One region of the Romboutsia sp. 1001713B170131_170501_G6 genome, then DNA from elsewhere that is predicted to be linked to it. Evidence: a T-box and tRNA genes for the amino acid it is inferred to sense, from the RefSeq annotation. Region 1 holds a T-box; the other holds one or more tRNA genes.
The links. A T-box is a leader RNA that pairs with one kind of tRNA and senses whether it is charged. The one in region 1 lies ahead of asnS (asparagine--tRNA ligase), so its partner is inferred to be a tRNA-Asn.
Positions count from the first base shown of each region.

Region 1 (4,900 bases):
TATATTAAATAAGTTTTTATCTACCACTTTAAAAAGTTCATTACCGCATTGCTTACAGTAATTACTTCCATCTTTATTTTCAGTATTACACTTAGAACAATTCATTTCATTATTTGTTTTTAGTCTATAATAATTTGATATTTTATTTAAGATCTTCCCATCCTCTTTTGAATAATTACTATATTTTTCTTCTGTATTCATTCTTACCTCCGATACAAGTATTTAACTTATTTATTGCTATACTCATATTATCAAGTATACTATAAAACTCTAGCTAAAAGCTAGAGTTTACAATCCAATTATTCCCTTTTCTAAATTATATAATTTGTTGAATCCTTCCATATGAAGTAGATTACATGCTGTTACACTTCTATGTCCACTTCTACAGTAGACAATAACATTTTTTTCTTTGTATTCTTCTAATTCATCTATCTCAAATAACAAATTATTTAATGGTATATTTATAGAGTTTTCTATATTATTTTCTTCATATTCTTCCCTTGTCCTTATATCAATTAATATAGTATCCTCTTTTTTCATTAATTCTTTTAATTTTTTATTATCTATATTTATATAAGCCATATTATTCTCCTTAAATATTTAATCTATATATTTAATACCCTAAATATTTTGTAAAAAACATTGCATTAATTAACTTTTCTAGATTTCATAAGTTTAATATGTCTTATTATAAATGATATTTCCATAGTTATAGCTGCACAGCTTATAAGCCTTTGGCCTATATCTGTTGTATCAACTGCATAGTTATAAAAATATATAATTAATAAAATATCTATTATCAACATTATATTGTCAAGTATCTTTATCATTTTGCCTCCAATTTTTATTATGATTAATAATTATAACATAAAATATAATCTATTTTTCTATATTTTATTAAATTAGGACTTATACTACTCATATATTATTTAGATAATTTGTTAAATTTTTCTGTATATAAAGTTTACTTAGATTTAATGATATGTAGACGATTCAATTTAAAGCCTACTAATATTTATTATTTTTTACATATAATAATTTTATATCAATATAAAATCATTATATGTAAAAAATAAAGCTTAGGATATTCCCTAAGCCTTTGATTTTATTATTCAATTGTTATTGCACTTACTGGGCATCCTTCACATGCTTCTTGTGCACTTTCTTGTAAATCCTCACTTATTTCACCTTCTATAGCTACTGCTAATCCATCATTATCCATATCAAATACTTCTGGGCATATTCCTGCACATGCTCCACATCCTATACATACATCTTTATCTACAAATGCTTTCATTTTAAAGCCTCCTATTTAATTTGTTTACATTATGTATATATCCATATTGTGATGGTCTAAACAGAATTTTTTTATATAATTAATTTTTCATTTATTTTTTAAATATTATAATATAAAAAGCACTAAACATAAGTCTAGTGCTTTAATATATAAATATTAGAATTCAGCGTTTTTAGGAGTTCTTGGGAATGGTATTACGTCTCTTATGTTAGACATTCCTGTCATGTACATTATTATTCTTTCAAATCCTAGTCCAAATCCTGAGTGAGTAGCTGTTCCGAACTTTCTAAGTTCTAAGTACCACCAGTAATCTTCCTTGTTTAATCCCATTTCTTCTATTCTTTCTAATAGTTTTTCTTCTCTTTCTTCTCTTTGAGAACCTCCAACTATTTCTCCTACTCCTGGAACTAATAAGTCCATTGCTCTAACAGTCTTTCCATCTTCATTCATTCTCATGTAGAATGCTTTTATATCTTTTGGATAATCAGTAACAAATACTGGAGCTTTAAATATTTGCTCAGTTAAATATCTTTCATGTTCTGTTTGAAGGTCATCTCCCCAATTAACTGGATATTCAAATTCATGTCCGCTTTCTTGTAACATTTTAACAGCATCTGTATAAGTAAGTCTTTTAAATTCAGAGTTTACTACGTTGTTTAATCTATCTAATAATCCTTTATCTATAAAGTTGTTGAAGAATTCCATTTCTTCTGGAGCATTTTCCATTACGTAATTTATTACGTATTTTATCATGTCTTCAGCAAGTTCCATATTGTCTTCTAAGTCTGCAAAACATATTTCAGGCTCTATCATCCAGAATTCTGATGCATGTCTTTGAGTAAATGAATTTTCAGCCCTGAAAGTTGGTCCAAATGTATAAACATTTCTAAATGCAAGTGCCATTATTTCTGCATTTAATTGACCACTAACTGTTAAGTTAGCTTCTTTTCCAAAGAAGTCTTTAGAATAATCTATATTTCCTTCTTCATTCTTAGGTATATTGTTTAAATCCATAGTAGTTATTCTAAACATTTCTCCTGCACCTTCACAGTCACTTCCTGTTATGATTGGAGAATGTGCATACACGAAGTTTCTGTCTTGGAAGAACTTATGTATAGCATATGCTGCTAAACTTCTTACTCTAAATACAGCAGAGAAAGTATTACTTCTTGGTCTTAAGTGAGCTATTGTTCTTAGATACTCTAATGTATGTCTTTTCTTTTGTAATGGATATGAAGAATCTGATTCTCCTTCTACTACTACTTTAGTAGCATGTATTTCAACTGGTTGCTTAGCACCTTCTGTTGAAACTAATTCTCCCTCTACAAGTATTGATGAACTTATTGGTAATTTAGATATTTCTTTGAAGTTCTCTAGTTTATCTTCAGCTATTACTATTTGCATATTTTTAAAGAAACTTCCATCGTTTAGCTCTATAAATCCAAAGTTTTTAGACGCTCTAGATAATCTTATCCATCCAGCTACATTTACAGTTTTACCTACATACTCTTCTTTTTTTCTGTACAAGTCTTTAATTTCTATAAATTCTTTTTGCATTTTGTTTCCTCCATATTTTATTTTTTATATTGCTTATTTTATTTATTACTAAAATATTTATTATTTTGTATTAAAAAAGCCCTTCATCCCTATAAAAAGGGACGAAAGGCTATTACTTTCGCGGTACCACCCTAATTGCCAAAATTGGCCTCTTAGTAAGCATTGCTTATAGTCTGTAACGGGACTTCCCGTCTAAGTCTACTCTCTTTCAAGATTTCGGTTAGAAACTCCGAGATGTTCTTCAATATAAATTTCGTATTGAGCTTTCACCATCCTCAACTCGCTATGACTACCTTTTATATTTACTTTTCTCTTCACAGTCTATTATTGTTATATTATTTCAACTATTTAAAAAGATTATACCAACTTATATTTTTTTAGTCAATAATTTATTTTCTAAATAATTGTCACAAAGGTTTAATATTATATTTATTTATTAATAATCTTAGCTAGGAGGTGTATTATTTGAAATATCTATTTATATTTTTGTTTATAGTAACATTTATATCACCATCAGTTGATAAAGAAGATTCTTCTAATATCATACGCTCATCTATCTATAATTACATAACTTCACTAGATAGAGCTAAAGATTATTTAGTAGAAAATGTTTCATTTTTTTCAAAACTATCTAATGTGACCTATAAAAAAGCATATGATAAAGTTATGAAAGATAGAATATTAGTTAAACACTTGGTTTTATCTGGCGAGACTTTAGATGATATAATAAAAATTTATAATTCTGATATTGAAAATATTGAGTATTTTAGATTAGTAGCTCTTAATGAAAATCCTGATATCATTTCTAAAGATTATCAAATTTCTTACGGTGATTATATACTAGTTCCTAGTGAATAATTTATATTTTAAGTGGGCCTATTAAAATAGGTCTACTTATCTTAATATATTAGCTAATTGTATAAATGTGTTTTGTAAATCAAGTACTCCATAACCTCTTGTTACATTTGGATATACATATAAATCTTTTTTTCTTGCTCCAAGCATTAAGTAAGTTTTTAAAACTTCTGTATATAATAAGTTTCGTTTAAACGTACTCTGATTTGATACATATTCCATAAGTATAGCCACAACCCCACTTATAATAGAACTACTTACTCCTGTACCCGTTGATGTTGTATAGTTCCCGTTTTTAGATGGAGATATTATATCAACCCCTGGTGCTAATAAATCTGGCTTTATAGGTCTACCTCTTACTGGTCCTTTTGATGAACCTATCCACACACTATCAATCTTATCATCATAGGCTCCTATAGTTATTGCATTTGAAACTGCACCAAACAAAGTTATGGTTACAAATGAATTTGGATCTGTAAATCTAGTTTCATTAGAGATTAAGTTTTTATTGGGCAAATAAACATCGTACAATCCATCTATAATAAATTCTGGAAATAATCTTAAAGTCCATACACCTGGCTTAACATTATTCAATTTTATTGTTAATTCTTGAGTCGCTGATTTTATCCAAGGATATAAATATCTCATTTCATAAAATGTATTTTCTATATTAAACTTGCCTCTATATATATAATCATCTGGTGCATATACAACTCTATAGCTTATTTCTCCTGATGGTGATATTATTGCTGCTGCTATTTTATCTGGACCTGCAACACTTAATGTTATATCTAAATTTTTTTGCTCTCCAATTTGAATTGGTATGTCTTGAATATCATTTAAACTACTTACCTGTCCTTGGTAATGTATATCTGTATTTCCTTCATTTCCAGCACCACTAACTACTATTACACCACTTACTGTTAAATAGTTAAAAGTATCTAATAATGTAGTTACTACTACAGACCTTGATCGTTCACCTAAAGTTAAATTAATTATCATATTTTTTTCTTCTTTTTGAGCTATATCTATAGCATATTTTATGCCTGCTAAGAAGTCTGATAAACCATAATTAATTTTTCCTTCTTTATAAGTATCTTTGTATTCTCTTAACTTTATTACTAATAATTCACTATCTGCAGCTACTCCCTTATATTCTCTGTTTAAATTTCCCCTGCCACATGCTATTCC
Region 1 covers NZ_JADPFC010000001.1:345,940-350,839, reverse strand. The annotation lists gene I4U89_RS01745 (zinc ribbon domain-containing protein) at 1-201, opposite strand, end outside; gene I4U89_RS01740 (rhodanese-like domain-containing protein) at 289-582, opposite strand; gene I4U89_RS01735 (hypothetical protein) at 648-830, opposite strand; gene I4U89_RS01730 (ferredoxin) at 1,109-1,297, opposite strand; gene asnS (asparagine--tRNA ligase) at 1,454-2,854, opposite strand; T-box leader at 2,949-3,181, opposite strand; gene I4U89_RS01720 (hypothetical protein) at 3,320-3,712, shown strand; gene cspC (bile acid germinant receptor pseudoprotease CspC) at 3,749-4,900, opposite strand, start outside.

Region 2 (4,900 bases), on a different contig from region 1:
CTATATGTTTATATATTGAAGCAGTTGAAGATAAAGAAACTTCATGCTCTCCTGATTTTCCACCAAATATTAAAGCCACATTAAGTTTGCTCATTAACAATCTCACCTTTCTGGTTTATTTTCTAATTCAAATATTATATGCATTTTACTATCTAAATGATTATTATAGTCCATTATAACAAAAAAATAAAGGAGCCAAGCTCCTTTTTGCGCATTTACATCAATTTTCACTATTATTTTGCAAACACATGGTTTCCTATTCTCATGTGAGGACTCAAAGTTTTTATCCACTTGCAAGTGGCTATATCTGGATTCCAAAAATATATAGATTCGTTAGTTGGGTCACTTCCATATAAAGCTTCCCGTGCTGCTTTATAGGCGCTTTCTGTTGGATCCATTTCTATCGAACCATCATTTACAACAGAAAAAGCATTTTTCTGATATATAACATCTCTTACTGTATTTGGAAATCTAGGATCTTTTACTCTATTTATAACAACTGCTGCTACTGCTACCTGACCTTCATAAGATTCTCCTCTAGCTTCTCCTGACACTAACCTAGATAACAATAAAAGCTCATCATTTGTTATGTTTAAAACTTCTTTTTCTTGTTTTTTGGTAGTACCTTCTTCTACATTAGGTACTTCACTTGTTCCTAAATCTTTTCCTTCCGCTAGTACCACATTCGTACATAACAACATGTAGAATAAAATAATTAACGATACTATAGATTTATAGCACCTGTCCATTCTTATGTCACTCCTTTAGTTTTTTAATATTGAATCTATGATTTCTGCTATTTTAAACTTAACTTCTACTCTACTAACTTCTTCTTTAGTTTTATGAGTTATTAGATTGTATTCTTCTTCAGTTAATACTTCCTTTAACTTTTCATCTGTAGCCTTATCTATAACTCCATTTTCTTCATCTATAAAACATAAAGGTGGAAACATCACACACCACCAATTTTTACCTGTTCCCTCTCCGATAACTATCTTCAAAGCCTTGTATTCCCCTGCTGGAAGAACTACACTTGAATATTGCTTAGTTGGAAAATTACTATATTCTATTCCTACCTTTATGTCATAAGTATATCCATTTTCTTTTATAATATTCTCACTTATTCTTTCTATTTGGTCATATTCATTCTTTATTATTTCTTCACTTTGGCTTATACTTTTTGATTTTAATAGTTTAGGTTGAAGATACTCAATAACTGCATCTCTTACTTTTAGTTTTAATTCTTGATCTTCATCTGAATCACTATTTGCTATAACATGAAACCTTATCAACTTATCTTTATAATTTTCTGATAAAGAATTAATATTATTGACTTCTCCGCTTATAGTTATTGTCATTAAACTTATAACACTTATAAGACTTAATACTAATATTATTAATCTTAACTTTATTTTATTCATAATTATTTCCCCCTCAAAATATTTCTATTTTGAGTATATCCAATCTTCACTTTTTTATACTTTTGCATTAGAATTTTAGATTACTTTATTTTATATATCAGAGTTCTATTTTTAATTCATATATAAAAAATACAGACTATGTTAGCCTAATTCGCGATGTATATCACAGACTATTTATAAATATTTATTAATAGTTTAAAATTTTTTAATAAACTATTAATAAAATTAAATAAACTGGTTAAAATAATAACTGTAACGGACAGGTAAACAATTTCTATCTTATCCGAAATATATGGGAATATGGCTCAGTAGGTAGAGCAATTGACTGTTAATCAATGGGTCACAGGTTCGAGCCCTGTTATTCCCGCCAATTTAAAAACTCTTAGTTTAGGCTAAGAGTTTTTTATTTTGTTACAATAAAAAAAGAAGGTTTTACCTTCTTTTAAATTTCTTTATTATTTACGGTTCTTTCTATCATAAAGTTTTCTGCCTTTTCAATATGCTCTTTAGCATATTTTTTAGCAAGTTCATTATCTCCCTTTTTTATTGCATCTACAATAGCCCTATGCTCATCTATTATATTTTTCACTGTTTCATAATCAGCTATATATGTCTCTCTAAATCTGTATACTTGCTCCCATAAAGAATTTATCAACTGATGAAGCTTTTTATTGTTAGTTGATTTAAATATACACTCATGAAACTCTACATCTTTTTTTAGAAGAGTATCAACGTCTGAGCATTTAGCACTTTCTTCAAATTCTTTCGCTATTTTTTCAAGTTCTTTTATATTTTCTGGATTTATTCTTTCTGCTGCTAGAGATGACGCTAATCCTTCTAGCGTTGCTCTTATCTCTAATACGTCTATTATATCTTTTAATGACATATTAGCTACATAAGCACCTTTTCTAGGCAACATAACAACAAGTCCTTCTAACTCAAGTTTTCTTATAGCTTCTCTTACTGGAGTTCTACTTACGCCTAACTGTTCTGCTAACTGAACCTCCATTAATCTTTGCCCTGGATTTAACTTTCCTTCTACTATTGCTTCTCTAAGATTTTCAAATACTACATCTCTTAGAGGCTTATAATCATCTAGATTTAATTTAGTTAAGTTATCCACAAATTTCAACTCCTTTTTCACTACTGCTTACAACATATACTTGAGAATATTGTTGTAATAGTATGTCTTTACACTTTAGTGCATTATCATATTTATCAAATAATCCAAATACTGTAGGCCCACTACCACTCATCATAGAACCTAAAGCACTATTAGCCATCATTATTTCTTCTATTTCATTTATTTCTTTATGCATTTTACTAGTTACATTTTCTAATACATTTGACATATTCTTTGATAAAGAATCTATATCCTCTTTTTCTAGGCACTCAATTAAGAATTTATTATTAGGTCTTTTTACTATATTGTTTAAGTCTAAACCTTGATATACATCTTTTGTAGACACAAATAGATTAGGCTTACATATAAGTATACTTATATTTTTAGGTAGCCCTTTTATGTAACTAAGTTTTTCTCCAATTCCTTCTGCTAATGCAGTTTTCCCAGAAATACAGTATGGAACATCTGCCCCTAACTTTAAACCTAACTCCTGTAACTCTTGTTCTGTTAAATTTAATTTCCAAAGCTTATTAAGTCCAACTAAAACTGCTGCTGCATTTGAACTCCCACCTGCCATACCTGCTGCTACAGGTATATTTTTCTCTATAAATACTTCAATCCCTTTATTTATATTAAATCTTTGTCTTAAAAGTTCAATAGCTTTGTATACTATATTGTCATTATCTAGTGGTATATGGCTACTATTACTCTTTATAACGACGTCATTTGTATCTAATTGTTTTATCTTTATAACATCATACAGGTCAATTGTCTGCATTATCATTTCTACTAGATGATACCCATCGTCTCTTTTTCCTAGCACATCTATAGATAGATTAATTTTTGCTCTGCTTTTTAATTCTATAGAATTCATCATATCCTCCTTGTATATAGTATAATGTATTCTCAGCTATTAACATTATACTACAAAAAATAAAATAATAGGGGATTGTCCCCCCTATTATTTTATTTTTTATAATATATTTTAATCTGCTAAAACGACTTTCTTTTCTAATATTAAACATTTTCCTGGTCTTAATGGTTCATCAACTTTGATCTCATTAACCTCTGCTATCTCTTCCTCTGTGGTATTATATTTCTTAGCTATATTCCAAAGGCTATCTCCTTCTTTGCATATATAAACTATTATACTTGGAGCCTTAGATAAATCATAAATTCCTAAATCATCACCCTTTATTATGAAACTTTCTGACTTCTTATCTATCCCCTCAATAAATCTCTTTATTTTCATATTAAGATCTATTTCATCTCTATTTAAATCTACATCTATTTTTTCTATACTAACTGTATTAAATACCTTACAAGTATCTGTTAATCTATCTATCTCTATATCATGCTCAAAAGGAATCTCTTCGCTTATTCTATAAACCATTTTTAGCCCTTCTACTGGAACATAAAGAATATCTACTCTTATTATACCTTGGATAACACTCTTGTTATCTTCTATATAATCATTTTCAATCGATATTGATGGGCAAACACTAACTATATCCTTTATTTGTATATCGTCTTTATCATTTTTTATAGTTTCTTTTACAACAAAATTTTCTGTTCCACTATATAGTATTTTATTTACATCTATAGCTCTGTGATCAAATTTTAATATTTTTTGAGGAGAGTACGCGTCTTGTAATACCTCTCTCGTAGTTTCATCTGTTACCTTAACTTTACTACTAACTGTACAATCTATGTCTAGTATACCTGTATTGCTATCGCCATTTTGCTTAAATGTATGGTTGAAATCTCCCATAAATAACATAGCCTCTTCTGTCATACCATCACAAGCTCCAGGAACCTCTATAAATTGTGTAAAATCTATCCCTATCCTATCTAGCTCTACTAATTCACCATCATATGTACAAGCCAATGGATTTACTTCTAGCACTCCACCAACTATTACTTTATTGTCTGCTATCCTAGTTTCTTTTATCCTAGCATTTGGATTTAAACTTATTATAGATTGTATTTCTTCTGTATTAACATTTATTGTATCCCTTATTACACTTTCTGTTTTCTCTATACCTATAATATCTTGGTAACTTATCTCTTTTCTATGTTTTTGTATCCCTTCAACTTGAGATACATCTTTAACTATATCTAATCTCTTTTTATCAAATAAGCTACCTCTTACATTCATAAGAGCACCAACTTTTATTTTTCTTTCATTCATAATAGTACAATCAACATGTTCAATCTCAGGATATAACATATATTCCATGTCTTGGACTATATTTTCCTTTTCTATAACTTCATTTATATCAATTCTTCCATCTACACTAGAAACAGTATTTTTGTCATCTGCTATATATATTACATTATAGTTAAAACTTCCCCT
Region 2 covers NZ_JADPFC010000007.1:13,965-18,864, forward strand. The annotation lists gene I4U89_RS12740 (D-alanine--D-alanine ligase family protein) at 1-94, opposite strand, end outside; gene I4U89_RS12745 (cell wall hydrolase) at 234-749, opposite strand; gene spoIIR (stage II sporulation protein R) at 765-1,421, opposite strand; tRNA gene I4U89_RS12755 (tRNA-Asn) at 1,716-1,791, shown strand; gene I4U89_RS12760 (GntR family transcriptional regulator) at 1,864-2,544, opposite strand; gene ispE (4-(cytidine 5'-diphospho)-2-C-methyl-D-erythritol kinase) at 2,537-3,418, opposite strand; gene I4U89_RS12770 (DUF3794 and LysM peptidoglycan-binding domain-containing protein) at 3,530-4,900, opposite strand, start outside.
Region 2: it encodes a tRNA-Asn, which carries the amino acid that the T-box ahead of asnS (asparagine--tRNA ligase) is inferred to sense. The anticodon was not compared.